DNA from 2 places in the Paenibacillus sp. J22P15 genome. Region 2 is predicted to be linked to the other one. Evidence: riboswitches for the same ligand, from Rfam matches in the RefSeq annotation. Region 2 holds a riboswitch; the other holds the start of a gene.
What was found. A riboswitch is a leader RNA that binds a small molecule or an ion and turns the genes downstream of it on or off. The one in region 2 is predicted to bind ZMP and ZTP.
Positions count from the first base shown of each region.

Region 1: linked by a shared signal. The riboswitch ahead of AC0YN6_RS30010 (IMP cyclohydrolase) and the one ahead of rpiB (ribose 5-phosphate isomerase B) in region 2 are both predicted to bind ZMP and ZTP.

Region 1 is NZ_JBWDNT010000036.1:6,979-14,532, forward strand. It holds gene AC0YN6_RS29990 (hypothetical protein) at 116-745, opposite strand; gene AC0YN6_RS29995 (PadR family transcriptional regulator) at 988-1,329, shown strand; gene AC0YN6_RS30000 (permease prefix domain 1-containing protein) at 1,326-2,162, shown strand; gene AC0YN6_RS30005 (copper amine oxidase N-terminal domain-containing protein) at 2,452-3,306, shown strand; ZMP/ZTP riboswitch at 3,497-3,574, shown strand; gene AC0YN6_RS30010 (IMP cyclohydrolase) at 3,626-3,805, shown strand; gene AC0YN6_RS30015 (IMP cyclohydrolase) at 3,741-4,232, shown strand; partial or broken gene AC0YN6_RS30020 (IS110 family transposase) at 4,431-4,937, shown strand; partial or broken gene AC0YN6_RS30025 (IS110 family transposase) at 4,993-5,860, shown strand; gene AC0YN6_RS30030 (CapA family protein) at 6,440-7,531, shown strand.
Region 2 is NZ_JBWDNT010000006.1:162,864-170,417, reverse strand. It holds gene prmC (peptide chain release factor N(5)-glutamine methyltransferase) at 1-429, shown strand, start outside; gene AC0YN6_RS15665 (carboxymuconolactone decarboxylase family protein) at 1,018-1,455, opposite strand; gene AC0YN6_RS15660 (RNA polymerase sigma-70 factor) at 1,564-2,436, opposite strand; gene spoIIR (stage II sporulation protein R) at 2,621-3,376, shown strand; gene AC0YN6_RS15650 (L-threonylcarbamoyladenylate synthase) at 3,502-4,563, shown strand; gene AC0YN6_RS15645 (manganese efflux pump MntP) at 4,694-5,254, shown strand; gene AC0YN6_RS15640 (low molecular weight protein arginine phosphatase) at 5,297-5,875, shown strand; ZMP/ZTP riboswitch at 5,980-6,060, shown strand; gene rpiB (ribose 5-phosphate isomerase B) at 6,159-6,617, shown strand; gene AC0YN6_RS15630 (TIGR01440 family protein) at 6,634-7,239, shown strand; gene AC0YN6_RS15625 (serine hydroxymethyltransferase) at 7,319-7,554, shown strand, end outside.

The DNA of each region.
Region 1 (7,554 bases), on a different contig from region 2:
TAAACTAACGGGGAACGTTAGTTCAACAAAATAGCCGCTAGCCCGAACTTAATTTCAGGTTTGGGCTAGCGGCTAATGCAGCTTAATGATTCAATCGAGAGGCAGTTGGCAGTTGTTAATTCATCAGATTCTCTATCCGATCTGCACGGATCCAGCACATTTCCTTGATATCTATGGTCGCTTTGAAGTCGTCAATCAAGGTAAAACGATCTTGAAGACTGACCAACGACTCAATACGGAACATATCTCGCAGTCTATCAAGTCCACCCGAATCGATGTTGAATAACGCAAAAGCATCCACGTCAAGACTCATAATAAGTTTCTTTACTTTTTCTTCCTTACTATGTTCCATATAGAATTCCTCAAGTATTTTAACCCTAAAAGCGTCTGAATCAGGGTTCACATAGAGTAATTCAATAGCTTCTTCTTCAGGAAACCGTTCTTGTACATAATTCTGTAATTCAATTTCATCTTCCTCATACGAATAATCGAATGCAGATACAACTCTGCTTTGATGAAGGATGGTGAAACCCCAGCCGTGGTCTTCGAAATTATAAAAGTATAATACAGGTACGCCAGCAGTCATTTTTATAATATCCTCAGGATAGGTGTCACTAACTTCTGTACCTTCCGTAAAAAACACGCTCCATTTGTCATTAAGCGGTTTTATAAAAATGGGATTGAAGTCTTCGATAGCTTTCCTATGTTTATTCAATACAAGACTGCCTGAAGTAAATTCACTCATTTGTTTACCCCCGTAATGTCATATCATCAATTAAGATTAATATTTCGCTGGATACCAGCTAATCACCTTCATTTTCCAAGAGTATTGCTATCGGTTTGTTAAGCTAACGGGCAGTTAGTTTCAACGCCATTGGGCAGAAACTGCTCTTTTTGTCGTTAATCAATACCTTGCATTATAGAGTAGTATGTATTATAAATAGATTACAAATGATTACAATTGCTGTGGGATATGGAGGTGAGATTTTGGAAGTTAATAAAGAGGTATTAAAAGGTCATATAGACACAATAATACTCTCCCTGTTGTACAACAAAGAAATGTACGGTTACGAACTTGCCAAATCAGTACGAGAAAATAGCAGAGGACAATTCGAATTGAAAGAAGGCACGCTTTACTTGTCACTGAAGCGACTGGAAAAGAATCAGTGGATTACTTCTTACTGGAGTGACGAGCAAGGACCAGGCGGAAGAAGGAAATATTATAGAATCACGCCCTTGGGTGAAGAGACATTCACAGAAAAACGCTTGGAATGGCGGTTCATCAAAGGAATAATTGATTCATTTTTGGAGGGAGGAGATAGGAAATGAAGCAAATCGAAGTATTTGTCGATTCTGTTTATCAAAACGCTAGCGGAAACAAAAAAGAAATAAAAGAATTAAAAGGTGAAATGAGAAGCCACCTTCTAGAAGCAGTTCACGAATTGAAGAAAGAAGGGAAATCGGAACAGGAAGCAGTTCAACTCGCAATGGAACGTTTTGGTGGAGAACAGGAATTGCGTTCCGAGATTTCTCAGCTTTATCACAAACAAAAGATATTTGCAAAAGGGGTGTTGCTTGCAGCTTTTACGGTACTTATCGTCTCTATATTTTCGTTTCAATTTCTCTACCAGCGAGATTATTTGATAAGTCATGATTTTCCTCACCGATTTAACGAAAAGATAATTGACAGTCTAAAAGACCACGAATCAATTACAGAAGAAGTAAAAAAAGAAGTTGAATCCATCATACAAAGCAATAAGAGAGTTCACAATGTAGAAATTTATTATACCGAGGGTTTGGATGGAAATCCTTTAGAGGGGGAGGAATTATTTAATTACTTGGATAATGCTAAGCCTGTTTATTCCTACTCTGAAGAAGTCGATTCGCCAAAATGGCTATGGGCAGGATACAATCGCGGCGGTAACGGCATGGGGAAATGGTTTGTTTACACGTCAGCATTCGGTTACTATGTAATATCCATTTTAATTCTGGTTTTGGGAATCGCTCTTTATTGGGCTTTATTCACAATTTGGGCAATTATCTTTGCGTTCCATACGACAAGGAAGGCAAGTGTCTTATGGACGTTGATTTTCTTGTTTTTTAACATTATCGGTTTCGCGGTCTTCCTTTTGATAAATAAAAATCGAATAAATGTTTCGTGATTAAGCTAACGGGAAACGATAGTTGAAAAACACACATGATGAGCAGGCGCTGCGGTGGCCTGCTCATTTTATTGAGCTAACGCGCAGTATAGCTTAATATTTAACTGTATAAAAAAGGAACTTTTTATTAACGATGTGCGTCTATACTTACGGGTATGATGAATTCCAGGAGTATCAGACATGGAGATCCTTCCGCCGATTAACAACCCTCTTGGAAAGGAGTGCTAGAACAAAAAAATGTTGGGGCAAATAGCTTCCACATTTAATTTTGATAAAAGGAGCTATTAGAATGAAAAAGGTTTTATCGGGAGTACTCTTTGCATTGATTCTAATCATTACATCGTCAACTACTTATGCAGCAGACACAGACATTCAAATAAAAGTTGATGGTTTTGCTATTGCATCCGATGTGAAAGCCGAAATTAAGAATAATCGTACAATGGTTCCTTTACGTGTTATCAGTGAAAATTTGGGGGCTAAGGTCCATTGGTCGAATTCTGAAATTACTCTCACTAAAAGCAATATGCAAGTAACATTAAAACCAAACAGCAGTACAGCAATCATAAACGGTAAAACGGTACTGCTTGATGTAAAACCATATATAAAAAATAATCGCACAATCGTTCCACTTCGCTTTATTTCAGAAGCATTTGGCTGCACAGTCAATTATAAAAACTCCATCGTAACCGTTGATACCGAGCCATTAATCATAGACGGTATAAAAGTGAAAGCATTGCAGCAGGAATACCACATGACTATGGGTGGCGTAGTACAGCAAATTAATGTGAATGCTTATTACAAAGAAATTTATAATATTTTTGTAGAAAACAAAGGCAGCAAGGTCGAAGCTCCAGCTGATTACTCGTGGCAGATTCATCTCGTCCAAGCTGGGGCATATTATAAAAATGCGCAATATGATTTTTTAGATCAAATAGGGAACAGCATAAAACGCTTTGATATTTACTCATTAATGGAATCTTTTCCACCTGAACCTTTGTCAAGCTCCCCAAAGGTTTTGATGTATGACGATGCGGAAAAACAATGGTACTTGTTTAGTGATACCGCAAGTCAATCCATTAATCAGTTAATTGATAACGCGTTAATGAACGGTTTTCTAACGATTATCAGTAATACAGTTGCATAGCCAGATAAAATTCTTTTCTTGTTGTACTAACGGGAAACGTTAGCTCCATAAACATTAAAACGAGGCTGCCGAAACAAAACGGCAGCCTCGTTGAGCTAACGGGCAGTTTAACGTGGTAGCGGTTGGTGCCAGTTAATCCTTGTAATAATTGATTTTATAGGCAGTAATTGTTATTATGAGAGGTAATTTAGAACTTATATGTGACTGGCGAAGCATGGAGATCCATGAGGGAGCATATAAGTTGGAGCCGTACGCCTGGGCAGAGGTAAGGGGAAATTCCCCTTACCTCTTTATGTTTACTCGAGAGGAGCAAGTGCAAATGAAAACAATTCAACACGATTTGTTTAAAAATCCATATCCGGGAAGAACGCTCATCGTAGGTATGACTCCTTCCGGGTCGCATTATGTACAGGTGTATTGGATTATGGGGAGAAGTGCAAACAGCCGCAACCGCGTATTTGGAACTGGATGGATGGAGTGTAAAGAACAAAGCATTTGATCCCGCCCAGATGGAAGATCCTTCACTCATTATTTATTATCCTATCCGGCATTGGGATGACGTGCATATTGTCTCAAATGGTGATCAAACTGATACTATTTATGATGGGTTGCAGCATAACCGGACTTTTGAACAATCTTTAATGCTTCGAGAGTTTGAACCTGATGCTCCGCACTTTACTCCGAGAATTTCAGCCGTGATTAATACAGAGCGTAAACAGTATAGTTTGTCGATTCTAAAAACACATGACAACGACCCTTCAGTTTGCTTACGTAATAGTTATCAATACAGCAGATTTAAGAGGGGCATTGGTCATTGCATTCACACGTACAAATCGGAGCAGAATGGTGTACTAAAGCCATTTGAAGGTGATCCTTTCGAATTGCCACTATTCAATTCAATTAATGAAATAGCAGACTTTTATTAGGAGCGTATCAATGCTGAAAACAAAATCGCATTGTTAGTAAAGTTTGTTAATGTTTTAAATAAAGATATTCAATTCCAAATTCGAAATAAGCATTCAACTAAACATTCCTGTTGAGGCTAAGAAATAGCCTTTGTCAAAAAAAAGAGCGCCTCGGTATGATGGGTTTGTCCAATACACCATCAAGGAGGCGCTATTACTATGAACTTTAAGCAATCAGACGTACAAAATCAACGGATTGAACGAATTACCACCTCGCATCTTGTCGTAGGGATCGACATGGCCAAAGAAACGCATGTCGCACAAGCTACGAATATCCGAGGGATCGTGGTTTCCAAACGACATCTCTCATTTTCAAATAGCATTGAAGGCTTTGAAAAATTGAGTCGCTGGATGACGGAGTTACAGCAGAAACACCGACTAAAGAAGCTCATCATCGGCATGGAGCCAACCGGACATTACTGGTTTAACCTGGCCAACTGGTTAGCAGATAAGGAATTACACGTGGTTATGGTTAACCCTGCTACGACGAAGCGCAATAAAGAAAATCGAGATAATAGTCTATCAAAGAACGACCCCAAAGATGCACTTATCATCGCAGATTCAGTAAGTCGGGGCTTCTACTATGAGTACACGAGTCAATCGCTTGTGTTTCAACGCTTACGGACCATAATGAGTGATCGCGAATTCTGGGTGTCGAACAGTGTAGCTTAATAGGAACCGACGCAACTTCAGAATTTCCTTAGGCTGATTAGCTTGTTGGCTGATCGAACCGGATCAACGGATTGAACGAATTACCACCTCGCATCTCGTCGTAGGCATCGACATGGCTAAAGAAACGCATGTCGCGCAAGCTACGAATTTCCGAGGGATCGTGGTTTCCAAACGACATCTCTCATTCTCAAATAGCATGGAAGGCTTTGAAAAATTGAACCGCTGGATGACGGAGTTACTGCAGAAACACCGATTAAAGAAGCTCATCATCGGCATGGAGCCAACCGGACATTACTGGTTTAACCTGGCCAACTGGTTAGCAGATAAGGGATTACACGTGGTTATGGTTAACCCTGCTACGACCAAGAGAAACAAAGAAAACCGGGATAACAGTCCATCAAAAAATGATCCCAAAGATGCTCTTGTCATCGCAGACTCTGTCAGTCGGGGCTTCTACTACGAGTACACGCGTCAATCGGTTGTGTTTCAACGATTACGGACGATGATGAGTGATCGCGAATTCTGGGCGTCGAACAGTGTACGCCTGCAGAATCGAATCATTTAGCTGGCACAGGAGATTTAAGGCAGTATGCGCATGGACGTCAGGTATTGCGGAAGGGGTCGGCCTGAATTTGGCCGAAAGTACATCTGGAAAGCGTAAAGGACGCATTGTTCTTTCGAAGCGAGGAGACTCTGGTTTGCGAAAATATCTCTATCTTGCAACCGTTTAGCTCGTTTGGAATAATCCTGTTTTCCGCCATTTGCATGAGCACAATTTGCAAGAAAAGAAGATGAAAAAGCAGCAATCCATATTTAAGTTAATAGGAAAGCTGTCACGAATTCTAGTTGGTATTGTTCAACGCGGAGAAACGTTCATGCCAGAGAAAAGCGTTCTGACTTGGACAGTAGCAGCTTAAGTTAAGAAGTATCACGTATATTGACTCATCTCGGGATTTCACAAAGAAAGCACGGAGGACCGAGTTCGTGTCCCATAAGGGCTCAGACCCATCCGCTAAACGCTATCGGTCTCCACACCTTGGACAGGTATAACGAAGGAATGTAAGGGCATTGACCCGTTGAGTTGTGGGAGGGTGAACCTCCAGGGATCATGTGGAGTATGCGTGCAGTAGAGACATCCTGGGGAATATTTTCTAGTATTCCTCTATTTCCGCATGCCCAGCCCACCACCTCAACAGGCAGCAACTGCGTTGCTTCCTGAGATGGACTTGATCCAAGGTGACGAAATCTTGCGAATGAGTGAGTATATGTGAGATAAACCCTTAAAAACGAGGGACGGGATAAAGAAGCAACTGCGCAGTTGTAGCTAGCTGCAACTAAATGCTTGAAATAACCGTTTAAACCGACTATTCAAAATAAATGGAGGCGTTACGAGGCTTGGTTACCCGGATAATTGACTAGTTTCCTAATAGATGTCGAAGTCGAGTGGAATCACATATAATGTCTAGAAAAAATTAGACTATAGAAAGGGAGATTGCATGTCTGATGATATTATCATTGCCGCGGTTGGAGATCTCTTGATGAAGCCGATGCTTATTCGATCAATGCGTACCAGCGATAAACTAGGTGACAACGGGCCTTATGCTTTCGAGCAGGTGTTTGAACCAGTTTCCCAATATCTGAAGGATGCGCATCTGACGATAGGCAATCTCGAGACAACCTTTGCCGGTGGATCGGAAGACGGATACACGAAGACGATTCGGAATCCGAGGAATGGAAATCCGGTTTTCAAATGTCCGGATAACTTCGCCTCGGCTTTGAAGACCATTGGTTTCAATGTGCTCGCTACGGCAAATAACCATTGCATGGATTATGGCGTTCGCGGGCTCAAACGGACGCTCGAAGTACTTGATAAGAAAGGGATTGCCCATGTCGGAACGTACCGGAACAGGAATGAGTCTCGAAAGCTCTGTGTTCATGTTGCCGGAGGGATTCGTATCGGCATACTCTCGTATACGAGGGACACGAACGGCAATACCGTTCCTAAGGGGCAGCCTGCCGGCGTTAAGAAGATTGTTCGCATGAGCATGAAACAGGATTTGAAACGGTTGCGGAGGATATCGGATTTCATTATAGTCTGCATGCATACCGGATTTGAATATCACCGAAGTCCATCTGCCCACCAAAAGGAGCTGGTCCGATTCTTGTTTCGTCAGGGAGCTGATGTGGTTCTTGGCGCGCATCCGCATGTTCTTCAGCCAGCGGTGTACCGTACTGTGAAAGATATAGACGGACGGACGAGAAAACGGTTCGCGATCTACTCACTGGGTAACTTTATTTCCACGCGGCTACACGGCAAGGATGCCGCTTTATCTGGTATTATTGTTCGTATCCGAATTCGGAAAACATCCGATGGCTACGTCCGGATTGCAGGAATTGAATACATTCCGACTTGGGTATGTATCTCGGAGGATGACAAGCAACGAAGCTGTCGGGTTGTGCCGATTCATGAGGCACTTCAAAAGCCTGAGAGCTATTTCGCTGGGCAGATGGGCCGGATGAAACGCACCTATCGTAGAACGCTTCGCATGTATAAAGTGGGCAACCCACTGCTGGGCAAGTCGTCCTAAATCCCGCTTTGGAAATTCGGTCT
Region 2 (7,554 bases):
ACGAACGCGATCCGCCATGAAGCGGCGGATCGGATGAAGTTCGTGCAGGGCGACCTGCTCATGCCATTTATACATGGGCATGAGCAGAGTGAGCTGCAGCACGACGAGCTTCGCATCGACGTGCTCGTATCCAATCCGCCGTACATACCGGCGGCGGATATGCAAGGGCTGCAGCGCGAAGTCCGTGACTTTGAGCCGCATCTCGCGCTGGAAGGTGGGCCGGACGGGTTGATACCGTACCGCCGCATGCTGGAACAGCTTCCGCTGCTCGCGCAGATGCCTCGCATCGTCGCTTTCGAGCTCGGCATAGGTCAGCCTCGCATTGTAGCAGACATGCTGCGCGGCATGTCGCATTGGGATGACATTCGCATTATCAGCGATTACGCTGGAATTGAGCGTCATGTCATTGCGTCGCGCAAGGACAAATAAAAAGAATGCCTCGGTGTTTTATCTCCGAGGCATTATTTTTTTGTTATGGCTCTTATTGGGGGGAGAGTGTCTGCCTCGTCTAAATCAGGATGCTTGAATACACTCTATCTGCCCTGTGAATTCCCCGCAAACAGTGGAATGAGCAGCAGCCTATTGTATTAACTACAATAGAAACCTGACATGACAGCCCCAATACGGGCTACATTGCAGAAAGTACAATAGAATCAGGTTGCTGAGTGGATAACGGGGCGAAAAAGGACAATTCTATTGTACAAACTACACTGTAGCCCATGTATCGAATGTTGAGAAGTGTCTCGACTGCACACACTACACTGTAACCTAGTCTCGAATGTTGATTAGTGTCTCGACTGCACTAACTACACTGTAGCTTGGTCTCGAATGCTGAAAAGTTACTCGTTTGCACAAACTACACTGTAGCCTAGTCTCGAATGTTGAGAAGTGTCACGACTGCACAAACTACACTGTAGCCTAGTCTCGAATGTTGATTAATGCCTCGACTGCACAAGCCACACATTAGCCTCGACTCTAACCCTGTCCCACCGCCGAGCACTGCTTTACCCGCTAACCTTACTCTGGCATCATGTTCGTGCTTATCGCAATGCGGTTCCATGCATTAATCGTTACGATAGCCATAATGATTTCTCCGATTTGAATGCTGTCGAAATAACGAGCAACCTCTTCATACACGGCATCAGGCACATGCTCCTTCGTGATCACTGTGACACATTCCGTCAAGGCAAGTACTGCTCGCTCCTCCTTCGTAAAGTATGGGGTATCCCGCCAAGCGCTCAGAGCATAGATTCGCTGCTCGGTTTCTCCTAGGCTTCTGGCGTCCTTCGTATGCATGTTGATGCAGTACGCGCATCCGTTTATTTGCGATGCGCGAATTTTAATTAATTCCTGCAGCTGCTTGTTGATGCTTGTAGTGCCCAGGTATTTCTCCAGCCCACTCATAGCTTGATAGGCGGCGGGAATTTGTTTGGCAATAAGGACTCTTTCGGTCATGGTATTCATTCTCCTCTGCATTTTGTATGGTTTGTTCTCATCATCTAAGACAAAGCAGAGTCCTCGGTTGTGACAGCGGTCAAAAGATTTGATTTTTTATTTGATCTGTTAATCAACCTGAACATGCTTCAGCTTGTCAGGGTTCAACATTACAAATATCCGCTCTAACTTCTGCCCTGAAGCATCTAGCTGAAAGCTGATCACACTTCTTGGAGCACCGGCCTTCATAACAATGACACCGACTTGCCCGTTAACGACGGCGAATCGGTGACCATCTCCCATAAAACTTTTTGGTATAACGCCTTTCAAAAAGGCAATAACGCGCTCTCTGCTTATAATAGCGAAGATAGCCGCACGCACCTTGCCTCCCCCATCAGATATAAGAATTGCTTCTTCCGTGAGCATGGATATTAACTTATTGAAATTTCCAGAGGCAGCAGCCTCCATAAAGGCAGCTGCAAGCGGCTCAGCTTTGGTCTGATTTATAGGCAGCTGTGTCCGTTCTGCCTGGAGCTTCTCCTTGGCTCGGCTGTATATTTTTCGGCAGTTGGCCGCTGTTTTATGCAAACAGGAAGCGATATCCTCGTAATCATACTGCAAGGATTCTCTAAGAATGAACACAGCACGCTCCACGGCTGTAAGCTGTTCAAGCATAACTAGCAGCGCATAGGAAATGGTTTCATGCTCCAAGTAAAGCTCTGCGGGGTCTTGCTTGGAAGTGCTGACATCTGGCTCGGGGAGCCAGTGACCAATATAAATCTCTTTTCTTTTACGTGCTGATTGGCTGAGATTGATAGAACGATTCGTGATCATTCGTACAAGATAAGCTTTTTCATTCTGGATCTCACTGCCGTCTAGAAGACTGTAATCTGCAAGTACATCTTGTACTAAATCTTCAGCCTCGCTAAACGTGCCTAGCATCCGATATGCAATCGAATGGAGCAGCGGTTTATAAGAAGAATAGGTTTTTTCAAAATCCATTTAGCATCTCCTCTCCTTATTATTTCCATGTTCATAGTTTACTAATAGCTCGTACGAGAGATGATAAAAAAATAGATAGATTGCTAGGTTTATATAATCCGTTTGTCGGACATAATGACGGATAGATACGTTCCGGAACGCAAGCAGACGCACTGACGGGTGCGACGAGAGGAGCTTGTGTTATATGTCCAGCCATTATTCTATTCATTCCTATTCTAATATTTCTAAGTCTACTTCTTCTCATTCGAGTAATTCAAATAAGCTTGCTTATCGCAAATCATATGGCTTTATTATTTTTGCAATTATCGTTCTCATTATGAGCTGGGAAGCTCAGCAAATGGATGCTGCGGTCGCAGGCGGGCAAATTCCGCAGGAAGCGATTCGCCTTCGTATATTAGCCAACTCCGATAATCCTGCTGATCAAGTCGTGAAGCGTCTTGTTCGGGATGAAATCGTTAAAGCGATGAACAGCTGGGTGACAGGTCCTCAAACGATTGAGGAAGCACGCCAGACGATTATCGCTAATATGCCAGAGATTGAACGTATTACAGCAAAGGTACTGGAGAGCCGTGGTTTTGATTATGAGTTTTCAGCAGAGCTTGGCATGGTTCCATTCCCAACAAAAATGTACGGTAATGAAGTTTACCCGGCTGGCGAGTATGAAGCACTTCGTATTACGCTTGGTGAAGGTGCTGGTCAAAACTGGTGGTGCGTGTTGTTTCCGCCGCTGTGCTTCATTGACGCTGTAAGCGGAGAGGCATTGGCAGCGCCTAAAGCTGAGACTGAAGCCGTTGCCGCAGATGCTTCGACAGTGAAGACAGCCTCGCTGGAAACTGTTCCTGCTGACGCACCAATACAAGGAGAAGCGCCGGAAGCAAAGTTTTTTCTTTGGGAAATGATCAAATCTTTCATCGATTGGATTAAATCATTGTTTTCATAAGAAACGAGAGCTGCGCCTTGAATGGTGAAGACGCAGCTGTCGTTTCTGCTCGTTTATGGACGCTTATGCTATAATAAGCGAAAGACTAGACCATTTCATTTTGAAGCAAGGATTGAAGGATAGAGATGACGATAACAAACGTATGGCACGTGAAGCAGGCTCATGATAATCAACTGCATAGGGAGATTTCGGAAGCTGCGAATCATTTAAGAGAAGGCGGCCTGATTGCTTTCCCGACAGAGACTGTTTATGGGCTTGGAGCAGATGCAAGATGTACAGCGGCAGTCGAACGAATTTTCACTGCAAAGGGGCGTCCATCGGACAACCCCTTAATTGTGCATATTGCTGATCGAAAGCAACTAGATGAGCTAGTGCTGCCGTATCCAGCGCTGGCCTCGGCGCTTATGGACCATTTTTGGCCGGGACCGCTTACCATTGTGCTGCCGGTTCGTGATCATGTGCTCTCGCCGCTCGTGACCGCAGGGCTATCTACCGTGGGTATTCGGATTCCGGATCATAGAACGGCGCTTGCATTGCTTGAGTTGTCAGCGTGTCCGGTTGCTGCGCCGAGTGCAAATCGGTCAGGAAGACCAAGCCCTACGCTCGCCGAGCATGTACTCGAGGATTTAGATGGGCGCATCGATGGTCTTGTGGATGACGGCGCGACGGGTGTCGGTTTGGAATCGACTGTAATTGAGCTCAATGGCGAGCATGGTATCCGTATTTTGCGACCAGGCGGAATTACACTTGAAGCGCTGCGGGCAGCTGTACCCTCTGCGATAATCGAGAGCGGTTCGGTAGAAGAACCAGAGACAGCTCCGCGTTCTCCGGGCATGAAATATACGCATTATGCACCGCAGGGTGAGCTCGAGCTTGTACAGGGAGACTCTGAAGCTGTCGTAGCTTACATTCAAGAACAGGCGGCAGACGCGAGGGCGCGCGGTGAGATAACGGGTGTGCTTGCCTTTGAAGAGAGGCTGCAGCGATATGAAGCAGACCTCGTATTGACCTTAGGAAGTGAAGCGGAGCTTGGCGAAGCCGCGCATCAGCTGTATGCAGCATTGCGTAATTTTGACGGAGCTGGTGTGCAGCGCATTTGGGCAGAGGGCTGCGATGAGATGGGCATTGGCGCAGCGCTAATGAATAGACTTGTTAAAGCGGCAGGTAACCGAATAACTCGTGTATAGGTGGAAATTGTGCAATTGTTTTAGAATCATACTTTTAATAATAAATTAGCTTGATGCAGCTGTAGTATGTTTGTCCTCATGTCCGCATATGTTTGGTAAAGAAAACAGGCGGACATGGAGGAGATAGACTGTGGTAGAAGCACAATTGCAGGCTGGACAGTTTTTGACGCTGCTCATTATTGCGGTGGCACTCAGTCTAGACGCATTTTCTCTGGGGCTTGGCATTGGTCTCAAAGGCATTCGGCTGAGGGATGTTTTGAAGCTGGGCGTTGTGATTGCGTTGTTCCATATTCTGATGCCGCTGGCAGGCATTTTTACAGGGCAATACGTTGGTGCCCTCCTCGGAGATGTTGCCACGACTGCGGCAGGGATCTTACTGGTGCTGCTCGGAGGACATATGATTTATAGCTCACTGCGCGGGGAAGAGGTGCAATCCTTTGATCATAAATCTTTATGGGGTTTGCTCGTCCTTTCTCTTAGTGTCAGCATCGACTCCTTCTCGGTAGGAATTACGCTCGGTATGTTCGCAGCTAACATGTGGATGACGGTACTGCTTATTGGTCTGCTCGGCGGGCTAATGTCTATATTTGGCTTAATGCTTGGTCGTAAGGTGAGCGGCCAACTTGGTGAGTATGGAGAGGCTATTGGCGGAGGGATATTGTTCGTATTCGGCATCTTGTTTATTTTTTAATCGATAAAGAGCTTGTAATAGAATGCAAAAGGAGTGGGCAGTGTGAAACGTATTTTATTTGTTTGTACCGGCAATACATGCCGCTCGCCGATGGCAGAAGCAATGCTGCGCCGGATGGCTGCTTTGAGAGGGATTACCGTCGCTGTTCGTTCCGCAGGCATTTCCACCATCGATGGTCTGCCGGTGTCAGCTCAAGCAGTGGAAACACTTAAACAACGGGATATTGAACACAAGAGCACCTCGCTTGCACTGACAAGCGAGGCAGTTGGCTGGGCTGACATTATTTTGACTATGACAGTCAACCATAAGCGCGGGCTGCTGCAATGGCACCCTGAGGCAGTCGATAAAGTTTATACGTTAAAGGAATATGCGAATCTGGATGCTCGTGTGCTCGCTGATATTGAGGAGCTGGAGCAGTTGTATTCAGAGCTCCATATGAAGCAAGCGCTTGGTCAGCAGCTGACTGGGGAAGAAAGAAGACGTTTGCTTGAGCTGGAGCGCAGAATACCAAGCTTCGATATTGGAGATCCTTTTGGCGGTTCGCTCGCAATTTACAATAGCAGCGCCAATGAAATTGAGGATGCGCTTGTGAAGCTGCTGGATAAGCTGACCAAAAAATAATACTGCGTAACGTAAGATGAATCTCCCGAGGAAAGCTTTAGCGGGTTAAGCTAGTATGGATTGATTTTTGAAGATGTCTCAGTTATAATAAACTGACAATATACGGTTTCCGATGTAACTGGCGACGGAAGTGGGTAACCACGGTGGAGCATCGGAATATACGGCCGGTCGCCTGGGCAAAGAGCAGCATGCTAATTAGCATGTCTTGCTCTTTTTTCGTCTTTTTGAGCAAAAATAGGTATACTAGCACTGTGATGTTTCATTTCTAAGGAGGTCTTTTACGTTGAAAATTGCTATTGGTGCCGATCATGCAGGCTACCGTTTGAAGGACGAGGTTGTACCTTATCTTCAATCGCTTGGTCATGAAATTGAAGATGTTGGTTGCAACTGTGACCAATCGGTTGATTATCCAGACTATGCATTGCCCGTATGCGACCTTGTTACGAGCGGCAAAGCAGAGCGCGGTATTCTAATTTGCGGAACTGGAATTGGTATGTCGATTGCAGCTAATAAAGTACGCGGTATCCGTTGTGCACTCGTGAATGATATGTTCTCAGCCAAAGCAACACGGGAGCATAACGATACGAATGTTTTGGCGCTTGGGGAACGTGTTGTTGGTCCTGGAATGGCTTTGGAAATCGTTCGTATATGGCTGGAAACACCGTTCTCGAACGGGGAGCGTCATGTCGGTCGAGTAAATAAAGTGAAACAAATTGAAGAAAAGTACAGCAGCCAGTCCTAATTAGGGGGCCATCGCAATGAGCGTAAACGAAAACGTACAGCTTGGAGTCATTGCAGAGCAGGTAGAAGTCATTGTTCGAGAGCTGGTGTCGGCAGGCGGGCTTGTTATGAGTCAGCTGCTTGTAATCGGTGTAAGTACTAGTGAGGTGCTCGGTCACCGCATTGGGACTGCAGGAACGATGGAGACGGCTGCACAGATTTACGCAGGCGTGGAAGCTGTTCGACGCGAGGTAGGTTTCATTCCAGTTTATCAGTGCTGCGAGCATTTGAATCGCGCGCTTGTAATTGATCTAGCTGTTGCACAGCGATGGGGCTTCGAAATTGTTGGTGCAATTCCTGTGCCGAAAGCAGGCGGATCCATGGCGGCATACGCCTATCGTCAGCTGAAGGAGCCTTGTTTGGTGGAAACGGTACAAGCACATGCAGGCATCGATATCGGTGATAGTTTCATTGGCATGCATCTGAAGCGCGTAGCTGTTCCAGTTCGTCCGTCCATCCGTGAGATTGGGGAAGCCCATGTTACGATGGCCGTTACAAGACCGAAATTAATCGGCGGTTCCCGCGCAGTATACGAGCAGGACACGAGTATTACGGCAGAGCAATCGACTGGAGCATGCGAATAGCTGCGTGATGAGCCATGATGATTTTATTTTATAAACCATTTAATAATATAGGCTGTCTAATTTGAGGAGGAATTTGATCATGGAAAATTTGCGCAAACAAGACCCAGAAGTATTGAAAGCATTAGGACTCGAGCTTACGCGTCAGCGTGATAATATCGAGCTTATCGCATCCGAGAACATTGTTAGTGAAGCAGTATTAGAAGCAATGGGCAGCGTACTAACGAACAAATATGCAGAAGGTTACCCAAGCAAACGTTTCTACGGCGGCTGTGAGCATGTGGATATCGTTGAAGATATCGCTCGTAACCGTGCGAA